One region of the Nonomuraea sp. NPDC023979 genome, then DNA from elsewhere that is predicted to be linked to it. Evidence: riboswitches for the same ligand, from Rfam matches in the RefSeq annotation. Region 1 holds a riboswitch; the other holds the start of a gene.

The links. A riboswitch is a leader RNA that binds a small molecule or an ion and turns the genes downstream of it on or off. The one in region 1 is predicted to bind glycine.
Region 2: another riboswitch for glycine. It lies ahead of gcvT (glycine cleavage system aminomethyltransferase GcvT); the one in region 1 lies ahead of gcvP (aminomethyl-transferring glycine dehydrogenase).

What each region holds. Positions count from the first base shown of each region.
Region 1 is NZ_JBEZZG010000033.1:82,226-89,786, reverse strand. It holds gene AB0G11_RS39050 (tetratricopeptide repeat protein) at 1-642, opposite strand, end outside; gene gcvP (aminomethyl-transferring glycine dehydrogenase) at 781-3,600, opposite strand; glycine riboswitch at 3,767-3,859, opposite strand; gene AB0G11_RS39040 (MerR family transcriptional regulator) at 4,063-4,683, opposite strand; gene AB0G11_RS39035 (bifunctional nuclease family protein) at 4,831-5,301, opposite strand; gene AB0G11_RS39030 (MerR family transcriptional regulator) at 5,408-6,034, opposite strand; gene AB0G11_RS39025 (FHA domain-containing protein) at 6,058-6,570, opposite strand; gene AB0G11_RS39020 (mannose-1-phosphate guanyltransferase) at 6,808-7,561, opposite strand, start outside.
Region 2 is NZ_JBEZZG010000029.1:24,507-32,067, reverse strand. It holds gene AB0G11_RS36385 (hypothetical protein) at 1-10, shown strand, start outside; gene AB0G11_RS36380 (L-serine ammonia-lyase) at 35-1,411, opposite strand; gene gcvH (glycine cleavage system protein GcvH) at 1,464-1,853, opposite strand; gene gcvT (glycine cleavage system aminomethyltransferase GcvT) at 1,850-2,935, opposite strand; glycine riboswitch at 3,066-3,163, opposite strand; gene AB0G11_RS36365 (hypothetical protein) at 3,256-4,089, shown strand; gene AB0G11_RS36360 (M28 family peptidase) at 4,151-5,512, opposite strand; gene AB0G11_RS36355 (M4 family metallopeptidase) at 5,589-7,561, opposite strand, start outside.

The DNA.
Region 1 (7,561 bases):
GAGCTCCAGATGGGCGATGCCGAGCTGGACGCGCAGCCGGGCGGCGTCGTCACCGGAGGCGTCGCGGAGGGCGTCGAGCAGCAGGTCGGCGGCCTCCCCCGGGTCGCCGCGCTCGATGAGCAGGTCGGCGAGCTGCTGGACGGCGTGCATCCGCACGTCGGTCGCACCCTCAGGGGCGTCCCCGGCGCGCGGCTCACCGTCGGCGGGCCCCGCCGTGTCGAGGGCGGCGCGCAGGGCGGACTCGGCCTCGTCGGGGTCGTCGGCGTCGAGGGCGAGCCGGGCGAGCGCCAGGTGGGCCAGCGGCACGTACGCGGGCGTCCCGACGCCGAGGACGGCCTGCCAGGCGCCCCGGGCCTGGCCGAGGCGGCCCTCGCGTTCGAAGCCCTGAGCCAGGTGGCAGGCCGCCTGGGCGGCGAACTCGGGATGGCCGGTGGCGAGCGCGGCGCGGGCGGCGGCGCGGGCGCCCTCGACGTCGCCCGCCTCGTCGAGGACGACGGCGAGCCCCACGGCGGCCTGCGCGGCGTCGGGCCCGTCGGCGGCGGCGAGGTCGGCGAGAATGGCCGCCGCGCCGTCGAGGTCACCGTGCTCGGCCAGCCGGCGAGCGGTGTCGAGGGGCGGGGTCTGCAGCTCTGAGGACGTCAAGAGAGCTCCTTCGCGCGGCGATCGCACCGAGCTTAACCACTTCTGACGATCATGTCTGCTCACTTGACCCAGCCGGCCTGGAAAGCGGAGAACCCCGCCCTGCGCGGGCGGGGTCCTCCGGGCGGCCGAACGGTCCGGTCAGTCCTCGTACGCCTCCAGCGGCGGGCAGGAGCACACCAGGTTGCGGTCCCCGTACGCCTGGTCGATGCGGCGCACCGGCACCCAGTACTTGCCGTCGCGCAGCGAGGGCACCGGGTAGGCGGCCTCGGTCCGGGTGTAGGGGTGCGGCCACTCGTCCGCGGTGACCGCCTCGGCGGTGTGCGGGGCGTTGCGCAGCGGGTTGTCCGACTTGTCGTAGTCGCCGGACGCCACCTTGGCGATCTCGCCGCGGATGGCGATCATCGCGTCGACGAACCGGTCGAGCTCGTTCAGGTCCTCGCTCTCGGTCGGCTCGATCATGAGCGTGCCCGCGACGGGGAACGACATGGTCGGCGCGTGGAAGCCGTAGTCGATGAGGCGCTTGGCCACGTCGTCGACGGTGACGCCGGTCTCCTTGGTGATCTGCCGCAGGTCCACGATGCACTCGTGGGCCACCAGCCCGCCGCGCCCGGTGTAGAGGACGGGGTAGTGCGGGGCGAGCCGCCTGGCCAGGTAGTTGGCCGACAGGATGGCCTGCTCGGTGGCGGCGGTCAGGCCCTCGGCGCCCATCATCCGGACGTAGGCCCACGAGATCGGCAGGATGCCGGCCGAGCCGTAGGGGGCGGCGGAGACGGGGCCGACGGCGCTGCCGTCGCGCAGCGGGTGGCCGGGCAGGTAGGCGGCCAGGTGGCCGCGGACCGCGACGGGGCCGACGCCGGGGCCGCCACCGCCGTGCGGGATGCAGAACGTCTTGTGTAGGTTGAGGTGGGACACGTCGGCGCCGAACTCGCCCGGCTTGGCCAGGCCGACGAGCGCGTTGAGGTTGGCGCCGTCGACGTACACCTGGCCGCCGGCCTCGTGCACCTTGGCGCACACCTCGGTGATGCTCTCCTCGTACACGCCGTGCGTGGACGGGTAGGTGACCATGATCGCGGCGAGCCGGTCGCGGTGCTTGCCGATCTTGGCGTCGAGGTCGGCGAGGTCGACGTTGCCGTCGTCGTCACAGGCCACGACGACGACCCGCATGCCGGCCATGACGGCGCTGGCGGCGTTGGTGCCGTGCGCCGAGGACGGGATGAGGCAGACGTCGCGCTCGGTGTCGCCGTTGGCCCGGTGGTAGGCGCGGATGGCCAGCAGTCCGGCGAACTCGCCCTGGGAGCCGGCGTTCGGCTGGATGGAGACGGCGTCGTAGCCGGTGACCTCGGCCAGCCAGCCCTCCAGCGTCTCGATCAGCTCACGGTAGCCGGCGGCCTGGGCCTCGGGCGCGTACGGGTGGATCGCGGCGAACTCAGGCCAGGTGATGGGCTCCATCTCGGTGGTCGCGTTCAGCTTCATCGTGCAGGAGCCGAGCGGGATCATGGAGCGGTCGAGCGCGATGTCCTTGTCCTGGAGCTTGCGCAGGTAGCGCAGCATCGCGGTCTCGGAGCGGTGCTCGTGGAAGACCGGGTGGGTCAGGTAGTCGGACTCGCGCAGCAGGGCGGCGGGCAGCGCGTCGGCGGCCTCCCCGGCGGGCTCGACGCCGAACGCCGCCCACACGGCGGCCAGCTCGGCGGCGCCGGTCTTCTCGTCGCAGGAGATCGAGACGTGGTCGTCGCCGGCCTGCCACAGGTTGACGCCGCGCTCGGCGGCGGCGGCGACGACCTCGGCGGCGCGGCCGGGCACGCGGGCGAGCACGGTGTCGAAGAACTCGCCGTGCACCACCTCGACGCCGCCCCGGCGCAGCCCCTCGGCCAGGGTGGCGGCGTGGCGGTGGACGCGGGCGGCGATGCGGCGCAGCCCGTCGGGGCCGTGGTAGACGGCGTACATGCCGGCGATCACGGCGAGGAGCACCTGGGCGGTGCAGATGTTGCTGGTGGCCTTCTCGCGGCGGATGTGCTGCTCGCGGGTCTGCAGGGCCAGCCGGTAGGCGGGGTCGCCGTCGGCGTCGACCGACACCCCGACGAGGCGGCCGGGCATCTGCCGCTGCAGCCCGTCGCGTACGGACATGTAGGCGGCGTGCGGGCCGCCGAAGCCGAACGGCACGCCGAACCGCTGCGAGGAGCCGATCGCGATGTCCGCGCCGAGCTCGCCGGGGGCGGCGAGCAGGGTGAGCGCGAGCAGGTCGGCGGCGGCCACGACGAGCGCGCCCGCCTCGTGCGCCCGCCCGGCCACGGCGCGGAAGTCGCGCAGCCGGCCGGAGGCGCCGGGGTACTGCACGAGCACGCCGAAGCACTCGGGCAGCTCGCCCTCCAGGTCGCTCTCCACGAGCGTGATGCCGAGCGGCTCGGCGCGGGTGGCCAGCACCGCCTTGGTCTGCGGGAGGGCGTCGGCGTCGACGACGAACACGTCGCTCTTCGCCTTGCCGGCGCGCCGGGCCAGCGTCATGGCCTCGGCCGCGGCGGTGGCCTCGTCCAGCAGGGACGCGCCCGCGACGGGGAGGCCGGTGAGGTCGGACACCACGGTCTGGAAGTTGAGCAGCGCCTCCAGCCGGCCCTGCGAGATCTCCGGCTGGTAGGGCGTGTAGGCGGTGTACCAGCCCGGGTTCTCCAGCAGGTTGCGGCGGATGACGGCGGGCGTGACCGTGTCGTGGTAGCCCAGGCCGATCATCGAGGTGAGGACGCGGTTGCGGCCGGCCAGGGCGCGCAGCTCGGCGATCGCCTCGGTCTCGCTCGCGGCGGCGGGCAGCTTGAGCCGGTCCTTGGCCCTGATGGACTCGGGGACGGCGACGGCGACCAGGTCCGCCACCGATTCGAAGCCGACGGCCTCGAGCATGCGCTGCTGCTCGGCCGCGGACGGGCCGATGTGCCGGGCCGAGAACGGCGGTGCTGACAGATCTGTCATGGAGATGCCTCCCGAGGCTTTGGAGACCGGCGCTGGGCGCGGGCGAATGCCGGATCTCCCCCTCTGTCACCGCGCGCTAGTCATCGCGACCTGAGAGCTTCGCCCCGGCGGGGCTTGCACCGTCGGTGAAGCGCGCCTGGCGGGCGCACCTGCTTTCCAGAGTTGCCTCACCCGAGCGGTACGGGATGCCTGAGAGATTCCGGGGAGGGTTGCTCCTTCGGCGCCCCGGGCCAGCCGGGGTCTCTCCCGCACGGGGTCGACAGCATGTCCCAGATTACTACGCCTTGTCCGGCAACCCCACCGCAGGCGGCCTGATGCGCACGCCGGGAGAGTCGCTCCCCGTCACCCGGTGATTCCCGTCACCCGGTGTTCCCCGTCGCCCCGTGTTCCCCGCCGCCCTGTGCGCGGTGGTCACCTGTACGTCGCGGTCACCTGTGCGCGGTGGTCACCTGTGCGTCGTGGTCACCCTGTGCGCCGTGCGCGGCGCCGCCGGGCCAGCTCGTCAGCGGGATGTTCGGCCGGGACGGTGTCCGCGACCGCCGCGCGTTCCCCCGGCAGCTCCGCGAGGGAGCCCTCGACCTCGCGCCAGACCCGGCCGAGCGCGATGCCGAACACGCCCTGACCGCCCTGGAGCAGGTCGATCACCTCGTCGGCCGAGGTGCACTCGTAGACGCTGACCCCGTCGCTCATCAGCGTGATCTGCGCGAGGTCGGCGACCCCGCGGTCACGCAGATGCTGCACGGCGGTGCGGATCTGCTGGAGCGAGACTCCCGTGTCGAGCAACCGCTTGACGACCTTGAGGACCAGGATGTCGCGGAAGCTGTAGAGCCGCTGCGATCCCGAGCCCTGGGCGGCTCTTATCGTGGGCTCCACCAGTCCGGTGCGCGCCCAGTAGTCAAGCTGCCTGTAGGTGATGCCGGCCGCCGCGCAGGCCGTCGGCCCGCGGTATCCGATGTCGTCGGGAAGCGTGGCGGGCTGCTCGTCGAAGAGCAGACCCTGCTCCCCGGCACGCTGCCGCGCGCTCTCGCGCCGCACCGGATCTTCCTGGCCGGCCGTCTTTCCCTCGCCGCTGCTGACCGCCACGCGGACCTCCGGCTTTCTCTCATCCCGCGGCCTGATCTGGGGGTTCGTAAAAGGCGACCGCGGGTTTCACTTGCACCGTAGGACCGTGACCATGCTCAGTCAACGATCCGGCTCGGCGCGTCGTGAAGCGTAAATGCACTGAAATACCTACCCCGCCCTGCCGAAGTCCTCGGGAGAGATCGTGTCAAGGAACTCCCTGAACTTCTCCACCTCGTCCTCCTGGTCGTCCGGGATGATCACGCCGGCCTCCTGGACCACCTCCTCGCTGGCGAAGATGCGGGCCCCGGTGCGCAGGGCGAGCGCGATCGAGTCGGACGGCCGGGCGCTCACCTCCACCCCGTTGGAGAACACGAGGTCGGCGAAGAAGATGCCGTCACGCAGCGCGACGATGTTGACCGCGCGCAGGCCCACGCCGAGCGCGCTCAACACGTCCCGGAACAGGTCGTGGGTGAGCGGCCGCGGGGGAGGCTCCTCCGCCTGGGCCAGGGCGATGGCCGTCGCTTCGGTCATGCCGATCCAGATCGGCAGGAACCGCTCCCCGTGTGCCTCCTTGAGCAAGACGATCGGTTGATTTGTAGGCATTTCTACGCGAACGCCCACGACCTCCATCTGCAACACGGGCTGCTCCATATTCGACTGGCCGGTGGCCCGGCACAGGTCATCGCTGGTCCGCTTCTGCAATTCAACGTAACACCCGGGGAGCCCTGAATGTCCCGCGGGCCGCTCATCGCCCCAGAACGCTCCGCACACCCGTGCGCAGCAGCGCCGCGTGCAGGTCGAGCAGCAGAGCCGACAGCTCCCTGGCCGTCTCGTCGGCCTCCCCGATCGCGCCGGGCGCCCGCCGTTTCAGGATCGGCGCCACCGTCTGCTCCACCAGCCCCGCCTCGCGCTCGGCCGCCGCCCGGACCGCCCGCAGATGGCGGGCGTGCAGGCCGAATTTGGCCAGCGCGCCGACGCTGCGGGCCACCTTCAGCGCGTCCTCGTCGTAGCGCCTGGCCTTGGCCGCGAGCAGGCCGTAGTCCTCCAGCTCGGTGAGCGTCTCCTCGTCGATCCCGGCGGCCTCCAGCAGCTCGGCGCGGCTGAGCCGGACCTCCTGCTTGTCCTGGAGGGCGCGCGGGCGGCCGAAGCCCTCCGCCATCTTGTCCTTGATCACCCGCAGCGGCAGGTAGTGGTCGCGCTGCTCGGTGAGGATGTAGCGCAGCTGCTCGACGTGCAGGTGGGTGAACTTGCGGAAGCCGGACGGGGTGCGCTCGGGCTCGATGAGCCCTTCGCCCTCCAGGAACCGGATCTTGGAGACGGTGACGTCGGGGAACTCGCCCTGCAGCAGGGCGAGCACCTCCCCGATGCTCATGTGCGAGCGTGCCGCCTGCGAACTCATGTGCCGGCGGGTGTCCGCATCAGGAACAGGAGCCGGAACTTGCCGATCTGCACCTCGTCGCCTGAATGGAGCGGAACCTCCTCGATGCGCTCGCGGTTGACGTAGGTGCCGTTGAGGCTGCCCACGTCGCGCACCGAGAACTGGCCGCCGCGATGGCGGTAGAACTCGACGTGGCGGCGCGAGACCGTGATGTCGTCGAGGAAGATGTCACTCTCCGGATGGCGGCCGGTGGTGGTGAGGTCCTTGTCGAGTTTGAAACGGCTGCCCTGGTTGGGCCCCCTGGTCACGGTCAGCAGCGCCGTGCCGGGCGGAAGCTGCTCGACCAGCGCCCGCTCGGCCAGCAGCATGTCACCGGTCTCTGCCTCGTACGCCTCTATTCCCGCGACGGAGATCGTCGATGTGGTATCCCCTGAGACCTCGGGTCTGGTCAACGGTGACCCACAACGGGAACAGAAACGGGCATCCTCGGGGTTGGCGTGCCCGCACTGCGTGCAGTAGACGCTCGGCATCGATCGGCTCGGCCTCCTACCGCGAAGACGCGGCAACGGTGCTCGGGGCGCGCCTCGCTTCGCTCTCAAGATTTTGCGAATGCCGCAACTTACGCTGATCAGCGGCAAAGGTCAAGGCGGGGCGCTGGACGACAGGCTGGACGCTGACAAAGTTACCGCCGCCCCCGCCCGAAGGTCCATGCCGCCGCGCCTTTCCAACATTACGATCTTGCCCGCCATCCCGACAAATCACCGGGATCAGGTGCTCGCCCGCTCCACCACGCGCGCCCAGCGCTCCAGGAGGAGCTGCGCGGTGTCGACGTCGGCCGCCTCGGCCCACAGGTGGGTGACCGGCTCGGTGGCCGCGGGCAGGATGAGCACCCAGCTCCCGTCCTCCCCCGCCACCCGCACGCCGTCGGTGGTGTCGACGCGGTGGCCGTCGCGGGCGGCCTCGGCGGCCTCGATGACCGAGCGCATGACCGCGCCCTTGACCGCCCACTGCGTCGGGATCGCCCGCCTGAGCAGGTTGACCTCGGGGATGCGGGCGTCGATCTGGCTGAGCGAGAGCCGGGTGCGCGCGACCAGGCCGAGCAGGCGCATGAACACGGCCAGGCCGTCGAGCGCCGGGCTGAACTCCGGCACCACGAAGCCGCCCCGGCCGTCGGCCGCGAAGATCATGCCGGGCCCGGCGGCGGCCGAGGTGAGGGCGTCCACGGCGGTCGAGGTCCACTCCACCTCGACGCCGTGGAAGCGGCACACCTGCTCGGCGACGCGGGTGGTGGTGACGGGCAGCGCCACCCGCCCGCCGCGCCGCTCGGCGGCCACCAGGTCGAGCACCACGAGCAGGGCCCGCTCCTCGCCGATGAGCTGGCCCATCTCGTCCACCAGCGCGATGCGCTCCCCCACGGGGTCGAAGCGGACCCCGAAGGCCGCCCTGGAGGAGCTGACGAGCTCGGAGAGGCGTTGCAGGTCACGGCGGCGCTCGGCGATCGTCTCCGTGGGCGACAGGTCG
Region 2 (7,561 bases), on a different contig from region 1:
CCGGCGCTGAACGACCGCGCCGGTCATCACGCGCTCAGCACTCGATGACGTTGACCGCGAGGCCGCCGCGCGAGGTCTCCTTGTACTTGTCGAGCATGTCCCGCCCGGTGTCGCGCATGGTCTTGATGGCCTTGTCCAGCGACACGTGGTGGCGTCCGTCGCCGCGCAGCGCGATGCGGGCGGCGGTGATGGCCTTGATGGAGGCCACCGCGTTGCGCTCGATGCACGGGATCTGCACCAGCCCGCCGATGGGGTCGCAGGTCAGGCCCAGGTTGTGCTCGATGCCGATCTCGGCCGCGTTCTCCACCTGCTCCGGGGTGCCGCCCAGCACCTCGGTGAGGCCGGCGGAGGCCATCGAGCAGGCCGAGCCCACCTCGCCCTGGCAGCCGACCTCGGCCCCGGAGATGGAGGCGTTCTCCTTGAACAGCACGCCGATCGCGGCGGCCGTGAGGAGGAAGCGGACCACGCCCTCGTCGTCGGCGTTGGGGGTGAAGCGGGAGTAGTAGGTCAGCACGGCGGGGATGATGCCGGCCGCGCCGTTGGTCGGGGCGGTGACGATGCGGCCGCCGGCCGCGTTCTCCTCGTTGACGGCCAGCGCGAACAGGGAGACCCAGTCCATCGCCTGGAGCGGGTCGCGCTCGGCCGACTCGGTCTGCAGCCGCCGGTGCAGGCGGTTGGCCCGGCGCTTGACCTTCAGGCCGCCGGGCAGCACGCCCTCCTGCGAGATGCCCCGCTGGACGCAGTCGGACATGACCTGCCACAGGTGCAGGATGCCGGCGCGGATCTCGGCCTCGGAGCGGCCGAACGCCTTCTCGTTCTCCAGCATGAGCGCGGAGATCGACAGGCCGGTGTTGGAGCAGTGCTTGAGCAGCTCCTCCGCCGTGGTGAACGGGTAGGGCAGCACGGTGTCGTCGGGCTTGATGCGGTCGGCCCCGGTGGCCTTCTCGTCCACGACGAAGCCGCCGCCGACGGAGAAGTAGACCTTCTCCCGCAGCTTGGCGCCCGACTCGTCGAACGCGGTGAAGCGCATGCCGTTCGGGTGCTCGGGCAGCGAGATCTTCCGCTCGAAGACGAGGTCCTGGCCCACGACGAAGGGGATCTCGCGGACCCCGTACAGCGTGACGGTGCCGGAGTCGCGCATGGCGGCCAGCCGCTCGTCGATGCTGTCGACGTCCACCAGCTCGGGCTTCTCGCCCGACAGGCCGAGCAGGACGGCCTTGTCGCTGCCGTGGCCCTTGCCGGTGAGGCCGAGCGAGCCGTACAGGATGGCCTCGACGCGCGCGGTGCGCTCCAGCAGGCCGTCGTCGTTCAGGCCGCGCGCGAACTTGTGCGCGGCCGCCATCGGGCCGCCCGTGTGGGAGCTGGACGGGCCGATGCCGACCTTGAAGAGGTCGAAGACGCTGATCGCCATTGACGCGCCTTTCGGGAGGGCCGGGGCCCGCTACCGGGCCCCGGCGGTGCTGTCAGGAGTCGCCCGAGGTGAGGGCGGTGTATTCCTCGGGCGTCAGCAGGTCCTTCGGGTCGCCGTCCACGCGCACCCGGAACATCCAGCCGTCGCCGTAGGGGTCGCTGTTGGCCAGCGACGGGTCGTCCACCAGGGCCTGGTTGATCTCGACGACCTCGCCGCCGACCGGGCTGTAGATCTCGCTCACGGACTTGGTCGACTCGACCTCGCCGACCGAGTCGCCCGCCTCGATGACCGACCCGGCGTCGGGGAGCTGCACGAAGACGACGTCACCCAGAGCCTCGGCGGCGAACGCCGTGATGCCGATCGTGACGGTGATCCCGTCGTCGATCCCGGCAACCCACTCGTGCTCCTTGGTGTAGCTCAGGTCGTCAGGGATGTTGCTCACTTGTTCCTCCTGTAGAAGGGCAGCTCAACCAGGTCCACAGGTTCTTGGCTGCCCCGGATGTCCACGGCCAGACCTTCACTGACCCCGGTGTCGACGTACGCCAGCGCGATGGGCTTGCCCAGGGTCTGGGAAGGCGCCCCGCTGGTGACCTCGCCGACGACGGCACCGTCCTTGGTGACCGGGTACCCGTGGCGGGGCACCCGGCGGCCCCGCGCGACCAGGCCGACGAGCCGGCGCGCGGGAGCGGTGTCCTTGACCGCCTCCAGCGCCGACCTGCCGACGAAGTCGCCCGGCTTGTCGAATTTCACCACCCTGCCCAGCCCCGCGTCGAACGGGGTCAGCTCCGCGCTCAACTCGTTGCCGTACAGGGGCATGCCCGCCTCCAGGCGGAGCGTGTCGCGGCTGGACAGACCGGCGGGCTTGATCCCGTACGGCGCCCCGGCCGACGTCAGGGCGTGCCAGAGCGGCACGGCGTCCTCGTTGGCCACGAACAGCTCGAAGCCGTCCTCGCCGGTGTAGCCGGTGCGGGCGATGAGCGCCTGGCGCCCGTCGACGACGCCGGGCAGGCCGGCGTAGTAGTTGAGCCCGGCCAGGTCGGCGTCGGTGAGCGTGGCGAGGATCTCCTGCGCGCGCGGGCCCTGCACCGCGATCAGCGCGTACTGCTCGGAGCGGTCCTCGACCACCGCGTCGTACGACTTGGCGCGGTTCTTCAGCTCCGCGTCGACCTTCGGGTAGTTGGAGGCGTTGGCCACGACCATGAACTCCTCGTCCCCGAGCCGGTAGACGATGAGGTCGTCGAGCACGCCGCCGCGCTCGTCCACGATCATGGTGTAGCGGGCCCGGCCCGTCGCCAGCGCCGACAGGTGGCCCACGAGCGCGTAGTCCAGCGCCTCGGCGGCCTGGGGGCCGGTCACGAAGATCTCGCCCATGTGGGAGAGGTCGAACAGCCCGGCTGCCTGGCGGACCGCGTTGTGCTCGGCGGACTCGCTGCCGTAGCGCAGCGGCATCAGCCAGCCGGCGAAGTCGGTGAGCGTGGCGCCGAGAGCCTCGTGGACGTCTCGCAGCGGTGTCGGTCGGGACATGGGTCGCACCTCAGGGCAGAGTCGGATGCCAGCATCCTCCCCCTCTGTCATCGATGCCTGAGAGCTTCGCCCGGGTTTTGCCGGACTTTCACCTTCGGCGAGGCCCACCGGCCTGCTTTCCAGAGGTCACCTCGGCCGTGCGGTCCTTTGCCTTGAGAGGTTCGCGGGGAGGGCTTGCTCCTTCAGGGGCCCTGACCGGCTGTCAGGGCGCTCTCCCGCACGGTTTCGTCGGTGATGTCCGCAAGCCTAGTGGGGTGACGGCGGTGTTGTCGCGCCCTGAACCGGGCGGACGCCGTACCCGTCGTAGAGGTATGAGACGGATGACCGCGTTCCTCGCGCTGGCGGTGGGCCTGGCGGCCTGCGGCGCCCAGGGCGGCGCCGCGCCCGCCGGGCCCACCGGGGCCACCGGGCCCACCGGGCCGCCCCCGCGCTACACGGCGACGGTGACCGTGCTGGAGGACGGGACGCACGGCCCGCAGATGTGCCGCGCGCTGCTGGAGTCGATGCCGCCACAGTGCGGCGGCCCCGACGTGGTGGGCTGGGACTGGAGCAAGGTCCGCCACGAGTCGGCCGCGAGCACCCGCTGGGGCCTGTACGTGGTCACCGGCACCTGGGACGGTGAGCGGCTCACGCTCACCGAGCCGCCGCGCCCTGCCGAAGGGGGAGCGGACCGGCCGGACCGCATCGGGACGCCGTGCCCCGCGCCCGAGGGCGGCTGGAAGCCGGTCGACCCGGCCAGGACGACGCCGGACGCCATGAACGAGGCCATCGCCAGGGCCGGATCGGCCAAGGAGTTCGCCGGGGCGTGGATCGACCGGCTCGACCCGGACCCGCCGGAGGAGGGCGAGGACCACGCCCGCGACGTCGTGCTGAACCTGGCCTTCACCGGCGACCTGTCAGGCCGGGAGGCGTGGATCCGGGAGGTGTGGGGCGGCGCGCTCTGCGTCACCGGCGCGAAGCGGACGCGGGCCGAGCTCTACGGGATCCAGGAGCGGGTCATGGACGAGAAGGGCGTGCTGGAGGCCGCCACCAGCGAGACGCGCAACCGGGTGGAGGCCACCATGTGGCTGGCCACCCCCGAGCAGCGCGAGCGCCTGGCGGCCGCCTACGGGGACGCCGTCGTGGTGGAGGACGTCCTGAAGCCGGCCGGTTAGGTGGTGGCCGCGTGCGGGCCGGTCATGGCAGAGGCGGCCCGCACGCGGTGTCCAGGAGTGATCAGACGCGCGCCCACAGCGCGGGCACGTTGGACGGCTCCCAGCCCGGCAGGCTGGTGTGCGCCTGCAGGCACCTGTAGCTGGCGCCCTGGTAGGTGACGACGTCCCCGGCCGCGTACGAGGTGTACGCCACCCAGGTGCCGCCGCCCGTGTCGCCGGCCACGGTGAGCGAGAACGAGGCCGACCGGTCGGCGCTCGCCCCGTCGCCGTTGACGCTGATCGGGTAGGTGCCCGGCGCGGTGCCGGCGGTGGTGGCGATCGTGACCGTGGACGACTGGCCCGCGGTGATCGTCGCCGGGCTGAACGTGACGCTGACGCCGGCGGGCGCGCCGCTCGCCGAGAGCGTGACGCTCTGCGCCTGCCCGGAGCTGACCTGGGTGCTCACGGTCGTGGTGGCCGTGCCGCCCGGGTCGACCGACGCCGACGCCGGGTTCACCGAGATCGTGTAGTCGTCGGCGGGTGGGTTCTCCGAGCCGACCGCGAGCTTCCACAGCGCGTGCGCGATGGCGTCGGTGTTGCGGTCGAGCGCGGTGGTGTTGACGTTGGCCGGGTAGGTGTCGCACGCCCGGTGGTAGCAGCTGTCGAACGGCGCGTTCGCGGTGCCGCCCCACTTGGCCGCCTGGGCCGCCGTCTTGATCGCGCCCGCTCCGGTGGCCAGGCCGCCGACCCGCACCCCGGCGTTCTTGAACGAGGCGTGGTCGCTGCGCCCGTCACCTTCGCGGTCGGGGTCCGGCTGGACGCCGATCGAGGTGAAGTACTCGGTGAACGCCTGCCGCAGCGTGGCGTCGTCGTCGTAGACGAAGTAGCCGGCGTTCCTGGAGGAGATCATGTCGAAGTTCAGGTACGCCTCGACGCCCTGGGCGCCGCCGTTCTGCACGTAGTAGCGGGAGCCGACGAGGCCCTGCTCCTCCGCGCCCCACCAGCCGAAACGCACGTGCTTGGTGAGCGTCGGGTTCCTGGCGGCCAGCGTGAGCGCGACCTCCAGCAGCGCCCCGGAGCCCGAGGCGTTGTCGTTGATGGCCGCTCCGGCGCTGACGCCGTCGAGGTGCGCGCCGAGCATGAGAACCGGGCCGGCCGGACCGCCTCGCCAATCGGCGATCAGATTGCTGCCGCCGCTGAAGCTCTGCACCCGGGTGGTGTACCCGGCCGCGTCGAGCTTGCCCCTGATGTAATTCAGCGAGGCGGTGAAGCCCGGCCGGCCCGAGGCCCGATTGCCTCCGTTGGCGTTGGCGATCTGCTGGAACTGGGCCAGATGCGCCGTCACGTTGGAGATCGGGATGTCCGGGGCGGTCTCCGCGACGGCGTTCGCCGTCTGCGGCTGTAAGAAGGTCAGCGTCAGCGCGAGCGTCGCGACTGCGCCCATGGTGAGTTTCACGGTGTCCCGCCTGTCTGAGAAAAGGGGGGCGGCCACCCCGGCGTGGCCGCCCGGTCTTGAGGGGTCAGATCCGCTGCCAGAGAGCAGGCACCAGGTTCGGCTCCCAGCCGGGGAGGCTGGTGTGCGCCTGGAGGCATCGGTAGCTGGAACCCTGGTGGGTGACGACGTCACCGGCCGCGTACGGGGTCCACGGAGCCCAGGCGTCGCCGCCCTGGTCACTGCCCACCGTCAGGGTGAACGTGGCCGTGCGGTCGACGCTGACGCCGTCGGCGTTCAGCGTGATCGGGTACGTGCCCGGCGTGACGTTCGCCGTGGTGGCGACCGTGACCGTGGACGACTGGCCGGAGTTGATCGTCTGCGGGCTGAAGGTCACGGTGACGCCGGCGGGCGCGCCGCTCGCCGTCAGCGCGACGCTCTGCGCGTCGCCCGAGGTGATCTGGGTGGCCAGCGTGGTCGTGGCGGAGCTGCCCGGCTGCACCGACGCCGAGGACGGGGTCACGGTGACGGAGAAGTCGTCGGCGACCTCGCCGAGCTGCAGGTTGTAGGTCGCGGTCCGGTCCACGTCGGCGCCGTCGGCCGTCACGGTGATCGCGTGGGCGCCCTGCGGGCTGTTGGCGGAGGTGGTCAGCGTGAGCGTGGAGCTCTGGCCGGCCTGGATGGTGGCCGGGCTGAAGGAGGCGGTGACGCCCGAGGGCAGGCCGCTCGCCCGCAGCGTGATCGACTGCGCCGAGCCGCTGGTCACGGTCGTGCTGACGGTCGTGGTGGCCGTGCCGCCCGGCTGCGTGCTGCCGGAGGCGGGGTTCAGCGTCATCGAGAACTCGTTGCCCTGGTTGCAGGGCTGCTCGCCGGCCTGCGGGCGGACGTTGATGCCGTCCCAGGCGGCCTTGACGACGTTGTACTCGGCGCAGCCGGTGTAGAGCGTCCTGGCGGCGTTCAGCGTGGCGACGCGGGCCTTGGCGTGCGTCCACGGCTGCGTCTTGGCGTTGAGGCCGGTCATGAAGATCTCGCCGGCCTTGCGGATGCCGATGCCGGTGATCGCGCCGCCGCCGTCACAGCGGGTGCTGGCGGGCTTGCCCGCCGGGTTGGTGCCCTCGGCGACCAGGTAGAACCAGTGGTTCTGGGGCCCGGCCGCGGCGTGCACCTCGGTGTTCGGGATCTGGGCGCTGTAGCAGTTGGGGTGGTTGAGCGCCTGCGGGTTGTACATGTTGCGGATCGGGCCGTTGCCGGCCAGGTTGACCTTCTCGCCGACCAGGTAGTCGGCCGGGTCGCTGGCGTTGTTCGCGTACGCCTCGGTCAGGGCGCCGAAGATGTCGCCGGTCGACTCGTTCAGGCCGCCGGCCTCGTTGCCGCTGCCGGCGCCGCCGCCGCCGGAGAACTGGAAGACGCCGTGCCCGAACTCGTGGGCGACCACGTCGATGGAGGTGAGCTGGGAGCTGCCGGCCTGGTTGCGGCCGAAGTTGGCGTAGGAGCCGTACCAGTAGGCGTTGACCGCCGACAGGCCCACGCGCGCCGGGTAGCCGCCGCCCGAGCCGTTGACGCCGTTGCGGCCGAGCCACTCGCGCATCATGTCCCACTGCTTCTGGGCGCCGTAGAGGGCGTCCACGCAGGCGGTCTCCATGTTGGTGCCGCTGCCGTTGCCCCAGGTGTCGGTGGTCTTGGTGAACGGCTGGCCGTTCTGCCCGCCGCACTGCACGCCGGGACGGTTCGGGTCGCGCATCGTGTAGGACGGCGTGGTGTCGATGGAGACGGTGCCGACGTGGTGGCCGTTGCCGGTGCCCGCCCTGACCTCGTCCCAGGAGTCGACGACCTTGCCGGTGCGCGCGTCCACGAACACGTGGAGGATGCTCGGGCGGTCGGCGGCGGTGACGACGACCTCCCAGGTGAGCTTGGGCGTCGCGGTGGCGGCGTGCACGACGAGCTTCGGCGTGGCGACGCTGGCCGCCTCGGTGCCGAGGTGCTTCCTGGCGGCGACGGCCGCGGCGGCCGCGGTGACGCGCGCCTTGACGCTCACGTCGATGGTGGCGCGCTGGCCGGTGG